Linked DNA regions of Bryobacter aggregatus MPL3. The main gene of each other region encodes a partner of the protein of the gene in region 2 in a complex. Links are inferred from orthologs where the notes say so. Each region holds a gene or a part of one and is shown on either strand. Other genes may lie near its edges.

The links.
Region 1: the proteins of fliG (region 2) and fliM are in contact, whole or in part, in a crystal structure (PDB 4QRM), measured with the Thermotoga maritima proteins. The link is inferred for Bryobacter aggregatus MPL3 from one-to-one orthologs. Residues at the interface, in WP_004082903.1 of Thermotoga maritima: Phe122, Ser125, Glu126, His127, Pro128, Gln129, Thr130, Val133, Glu157, Arg161, Leu164, Leu165, Arg167, Ser169, Glu171, Val172, Glu175, Ile176, Asn179, Lys182; in WP_004081085.1 of Thermotoga maritima: Tyr124, Leu127, Asp128, Ile130, Met131, Gly132, Gly133, Pro134, Glu136, Pro139, Arg141, Thr144, Glu145, Ile146, Glu147, Ser149, Ile150, Lys153.

The regions. Positions count from the first base shown.
Region 1 is NZ_JNIF01000003.1:3,270,690-3,273,759, reverse strand. The notes cover bases 18-2,769. They hold fliM (flagellar motor switch protein FliM), read right to left. Parts: upstream 2,001-2,769; coding sequence 1,035-2,000; downstream 18-1,034. Other genes in these bases: mtaB (tRNA (N(6)-L-threonylcarbamoyladenosine(37)-C(2))-methylthiotransferase MtaB), read left to right, coding at 2,065-2,769; M017_RS0115225 (NAD(P)/FAD-dependent oxidoreductase), read left to right, coding at 18-1,069. In the rest of the region: more of M017_RS0115225, read left to right, coding at 1-17; more of mtaB, read left to right, coding at 2,770-3,070. UniProt on the Bacillus subtilis protein: One of the proteins that forms a switch complex that is proposed to be located at the base of the basal body.
Region 2 is NZ_JNIF01000004.1:858,781-861,934, reverse strand. What follows is about bases 180-3,015. They hold fliG (flagellar motor switch protein FliG), read right to left. Parts: upstream 2,214-3,015; coding sequence 1,146-2,213; downstream 180-1,145. Other genes in these bases: fliF (flagellar basal-body MS-ring/collar protein FliF), read right to left, coding at 2,220-3,015; M017_RS0123370 (FliH/SctL family protein), read right to left, coding at 428-1,156; M017_RS0123375 (FliI/YscN family ATPase), read right to left, coding at 180-431. In the rest of the region: more of M017_RS0123375, read right to left, coding at 1-179; more of fliF, read right to left, coding at 3,016-3,154. UniProt on the Bacillus subtilis protein: One of the proteins that forms a switch complex that is proposed to be located at the base of the basal body.

The DNA.
Region 1 (3,070 bases), on a different replicon or contig from region 2:
GATGGCCCATGTGACCGGCTTTGATCTCGAGCGCAAGATCGCCTTATCGGAGATGGGGGATTTGCCCTACGACACGCTAGTGCTCGCTGCGGGAGCCAGAACCAGTTACTTCGGAAACGATGCCTGGTCCACAATCTCGCCCGGCCTGAAGAATATTGAAGATGCCACAAAACTCCGGGCCCGCCTGCTCAACGCCTTTGAGGAAGCAGAGAAGGAAGCCGATCCGGAGAAGCGCAAGGCATTCCTGACCTTCCTGATTGTTGGGGGTGGCCCAACCGGTGTCGAACTGGCCGGGGCCCTCAGTGAAATTGCGAACGACACCCTTCGCAATGACTTCCGGAGTTTTGATCCGGAAGATGCCCAGATCATCATCCTCGATGCGGGTCCCAGGATTCTGAGTACTTTCTCAGAGAAACTCTCTGCCTCCGCCGAGCAGCAACTGATCGAATTGAATGTGCACTGCCGGAATAGCGTGAAAGTCCTCGATGTGACGGCGGAGGGCGCCACCGTGATGGCGAATGGCAAGCAGGAGTTCATCCCCTCGAAAACGGTCGTGTGGGCAGCGGGTGTTACCGGCTCACCGCTCGCCGGAGCACTGGCCCAGGCGGCCAGCATCGAGCTGGTTCGCGGCGGGAAAATCGAAGTGGAGGCGGATTGCTCGGTTCCCGGATACCCGGACGTCTTTGTCATCGGCGATCTGGCTCACTTCCAACATGGCGGACTCGCCCATCCGCTGCCTGGCGTTGCCCAGGTGGCCATGCAGATGGGCAACTATGTCGGGGATCTGATCGGAAAGCGGCTCGACGGCAAAACGAAGCCACCACCCTTTGTCTACTGGGACAAGGGCAACATGGCGGTGATTGGACGGAGACGGGCCGTTGCCCAGATCGGAAAATTCGAGATCAGCGGCTACTTCGCCTGGCTGATCTGGGTATTTATCCATATCCTCTATCTCGTGAACTTCCAGTCCCGCGTAATTGTCGCCATCCGTTGGGGCTTCGACTATTTCAGCTTCAATCGCGGAGCAAGATTGATCACTCGCTCGGATCCACCACCGACAGAATTTTAACGGAACGCTTCTTGTTGCTGACGACAATCTGACAATTGTGTTTGTGCTTGCCATTGAGCTCGACGGCAAGCGGTTTCGATGCCGGATAGTCGAAAGTCAGCACATCCCCAGTCTTGAGGTTCAACAAATCGGTCATCGCCAGATTTGGCCCCCGCAGACGGGCATCCAGCTCGATTTTTGAGTTCCGGACCCGATCGTAAACCCGCAACATCTCTTCTTCCGTCGCCTCGGTCTTCCGGATCGTCCACTGCTCGGCAAATTTATGGCTGAGCATTTTGATGATGATGGATGGGATCCCGATGTTCATCATCCCGCTCACCTCTCCGATGCGAATCTCAATACTCACGGCCACAATCGCTTCATTCGGCGCCAGAATCTGCATCAACTGCGGTTCTGTCTCATAGCCATCGATCGCAAAGTCAATCGCGGCAATGCCCTTCCAGGCCTCCTTCAGATCCCGGAGCATCAGCTTAAAGATGCTCTCGAGGATGGCCTGCTCAATTTCGGTGACCTCACGCTCCACCCGCTTCGTACTGATCTGCGAGCCCCCGAGAAGCATCTCGAGCATCGGGAAGATCATGGTCGGGTTCAGCTCCAGCAGGCAACTGCTATCAAAGGGCCGGGCCCGAATTGTCGCCACCACCGTTGGAGAGGGGAGAACTTGTTGGAACTCCGTAAAGGACAACTGCTCAACGCTCACCAGGTTCACCACCACATATGCGCGTAGATAGGCCGACAAGCTGCTGGCCAGAGAGCGGGAGAATGCTTCATGCAGCACATAGATGGAACGCAGTTGGTCCTTCGCAATGCGATCCGGCCGCCGGAAGTTGTAGGGCTGCGCCCGGCGGGAGAGTTCCGCTCGACGAGCATTCGCGCTCGTCTGCTGGAACATGTTATCGATTTCATTTTGAGTGAGGACACGAGCAGACATCTGGACATTGATCGGAAGATGCGATCGGCGGCACGAGTAGGCCAGCCGCTAAACTGGGGTTAGTTTGAAGAGTTTCTTTGTACAGAATTTTGGATGCCGGGCATCCCAGGCTGATGGTGCCGCACTGGAGGCGAGTCTTGCCGAAACGGGGCTCTCCGCAGCCCAGGCGGCCGACGTGGCAGGGCTCGTAGTGCTCAATACCTGTACCGTCACCGCCAACGCCGACCTCGACCTCCGGCAGGCCGTGCGACGGGTGAGGCGCGAGAATCCAGCAGCGAAAATCCTCGTCACCGGGTGCTATGCCCAACGCTCTCCCGCAGAAATTGCGGCTCTCGAAGGGGTCCACTGGGTGGTCGGCAACTCACACAAGGCCCAGATCGCCGAGATTGTGAGTTCTACCCCCTACCATGCGGAGATCCATGTCGGCGACATCTCCGCGCAAAGTGAGTTCTTCTCAGGACCTGCGGCAGATCGCGCGCGGCCCAATTTGAAGATCCAGGACGGCTGCAACAACCGCTGTTCCTTCTGCATTATTCCCAGCGTCCGGGGGAAGTCGCGATCAGCGGATGCAAACTGGGTGATCGCGGAAACGAAGCGGCTGGCCGAGGCGGGCTACCCTGAAATTGTACTCACGGGAATCAATTTGGGACGTTGGGGACGGGAACGTGGCGAAGGCCGGCTCTTGCCGGACCTGTTGCAGAGAATGCTCGACGATACGGGAATCCGGCTGATCCGGCTCTCGAGTGTCGAGCCGATGGACTTCTCCCCACGCCTGCTCGAACTGATGGCCGGAAGCGACCGGATTGCGAAACACGTTCATGCCCCACTGCAAAGCGGCAGCGACACCGTCCTGCGGCGCATGTATCGCAAGTACCGGCCCAAGCACTATGAAGAACGCTTGCGCATCGCGCGGCAACTGATGCCCGATGCCGCCATCGGAGCCGACGTGATGGTCGGCTTTCCCGGGGAGACCGAAGAGGAGTTTCGCGAAAGCGCAGCATTCATCGAACGGATGCCCTTCACCTATCTGCACGTCTTCACCTACTCCGAGCGGCCAGGAACCGAGGCCA
Region 2 (3,154 bases):
ACCAGTGGCTCCGAGATGTTTTCACGCTGGAGCGGGCCTGGAGGAGGTGCATAGAGATCGTAAAGAGCCTGGGAGTCGATGGATGGGCCGCCATCCATCGGCTGCCCGAAGCCATCCAGAACACGGCCCAGCAATGACGGCCCGACGCGCACCTTAGCGGCTTCCGTACGGGCTAGAATCGTTGCCCCCTGGGCCAGCCCGCCCGTGTCCTCGAGTGGCATGGATAAGACCTTCCCATTGCGGAAACCGATCACCTGCGCCCGAATCCGCCGGGAACCAGGCAGCAGTACTTCACAGAAATCTCCGATTGCAGCCGCAGGTCCCTCACTTTCCAGGAGCATGCCCGCGACATCGGTCACGCGGCCCCGTCGCTGCACCAGATCCGCCTGTAAAAGGTACTTTTCAAATCGATGGATATCAAGAGCCTTCATGTCCTTCTCCCCATCAGATCGACGAAGCCACGCTCGACTTCGTCCAGTTGCGCCTGAATCGAGGCATCCAGAATGCCCGTGGTGCTTTCCAGTAAAAGGGCTCCACGGTCAAGGCCCGCATCCGAGACGATCTCGACACGGGGTGGCAAACCCAAGCGTTCGAGGAAAGGTTGGAGCGCGGCATGGTCTTTGGGATTCAAAAGAACGCGATTCAGCTCTCGCACCTCTAAACGTTGCATCGCGGCATGAATCAGACCAAGGAGCGCTTCGCAATCTACCTGGATTTCCCGATGAAGAATCCGGCGGGCAATCGCCACCGCCAGGCGGACTAATTGCTCTTCACTCTCCAGCCGATAGCGCTGCTTGACCGTAGCCAGATCTTCAATGGACTGCGCCATCCGCTTGAGCCAGGGTTCGATTTCGTGCTGGATCCGAGCCTGCGCCCGCGCCTCGCACTCCGTTCTGGTGCGATGGACAGCTTCTTCGAGTTCGTACCGGTGCGCATTTTGCAGCTCCACGATCTGCTGCTGCGTCGCATCGACCGCACTTGCTTCGACCATCAACGGCGCAGCCGTGATGAGCGGCTCCCGATCGAACTCTTCAATGGCCCAAGGTGCCAAGCCTATCCGCGCGGCTTCGCTCTCCTCAAGAATGCGCGACATGCTGCCGGCTGGAGCCGGGGTGCGATCCTCCGTACGGATTTCGGCAGGGCGGCTAGTTGACATACTGTTCGCCCACCGTCCCCTTCAGATTCACAACTCCTTCGTTCTCCAGTTGCCGCAGCGTAGTAATGATCTGCTGTTGCGCGCCCTCGACCTCGCGGATCTTGACCGGGCCAAGCGCATCCATGTCTTCGCGGAGCATCTCCGCACCTCGCTGTGACATCGCAGTGAGAAAATGATCCCGCAACTTGTCGCTAGTCCCCTTGAGCGCAACCGTCAGCAGTTTCCGGTCAATACGGGACAGCAGTTCCTTGATCCCAAGCTCGTCCACCATGAGCATATCCTCAAAGACAAACATCAATTGGCGGATCGTCTGGGTCAGTTGCGGATTCAGATCTTCCAGCGACTCCAGAATTTCCTTGCTTGTGCCAGAATCGAGGCGGTTGAACATTTCAGCAACCGCCTGAACCCCACCCGTCGATTCCCGGCTAAAATCTCCAATCTCTTTGAGCTTCAAGCCGATAATGCTGGCGATCTTGCCGATGATTTCTGGAGAAATCTGCTCCAGGCTCGCCATGCGATGCGCAACATCAGCACGAATCGGCCCCGGCAACGCGTAGAGAAGACCCGCGGCCTGGGAAGGGTTCAGATGCGAGAGAATCAGGGCAATCGTCTGGGGATGCTCATTGTGAATGAACTTTGCCAGCTGTGTCGGATCGGCCTTCTGCAGCGCATCAAAACTGAGACTCTCTCCGCCCAGTTGCTTCAGAAGGCGATCGAGGATCTTCTTTGCCTCTTCCGGCCCAAAAGCCTGAACCAGCACCTTCTTTGCATAATCGACACCACCTTTCAAGACATATTGGTGGGCGATTGACATCTGGTAGAACTCCTCGAGAATTGCCTCCGCCACTTCTGCGGTCACCGCCGTGGCACGAGCCAGTTCTTGTCCGATGCGGTGCACCTCCGCATCGTCCATCTGCTTGAGGACCTCCGAGGTGAGATCTTCGCCCAGAATGATGAGCAGGATCGCCGCCTTCTTCGCACCAGGAAGATTGACGCGAACCGTCGGATCGTCGGGGAGCACATCAGGAATCTTCGCCGGAGTGAGCGTTTCAGCCATCAGCTTCTAGCCTCCATGGAGCCAACTGCGCAGGATGAGCGCGATCATCATCGGGTCTTTCTTTGCCTCCTCGGTGATGTGCTGCTGGAGTATCTTGCCTTTTTGCGTCGTAACATGAGGCATCTTCAGCTTTTCCAGTTCTTTCTGTTCGAGACGCTTTTGCAAATCCTGCTGCTCGATCAGCCGCTCCTCAAAGCTGCGGTCATCGCTGGATACATCCTCATTCTCCAGTTCTGCCGTACTCGCCGCGCGACTCCGGATCGCGGCACTTCCGGTGGCAGTAACTTTCTTCTTTCTTTTGCGGAGGAACCAGAACACAGCCATGCCGAGAACCAGCAGCAGTACAACCGAGGCCACCAGCACCGCAAGCAGGACATTGGGATCTTTGAGCGGAGCCGGTAAGAAAGGTAGTATCGGGACCGGAATTTCTAACATCGGTTTGGGAGGAACAGGCGGGAGCGGTGCCAGTGGCGCCGCGACTTTTAACGTCGCATCAAAGGGCAGACTCTCCACGATGACGAGATCACCGCGCTCGGGAACAAGCCCGACTGCTGCCGATACCACCTCGCGGATCGCCTTGATCTTTTCAGGACTGGGCGGATCAAGCACTCGCTTCGCAGTCGAGCCAACGCCCTCCCATCGCAGATCCTGATCCAGCAACACCGACAAGGAGACACGCTTGATCGCCCCCTGAGGTGTCCGGGTGCGGCGGATGGAGCGGCTAGCCTGATAGTTCGTACTTTCAGTCTTTCGCTTGGTGCCTGTCTGTGCGGAAGCTGGGCGGGAAGTGGGACGCGGAAGATTGGAGGCTGTGCCGGGCACACCGCTTGCCAATGGAATCCCGCTCTCATCTTCGGATTTTTGTTCCGAGGTGACGACTGCTTTTTCCGGATCGTAGGATTCCTCACTCGCCTCCCCACTCGTCATGTCGCAATCGATGG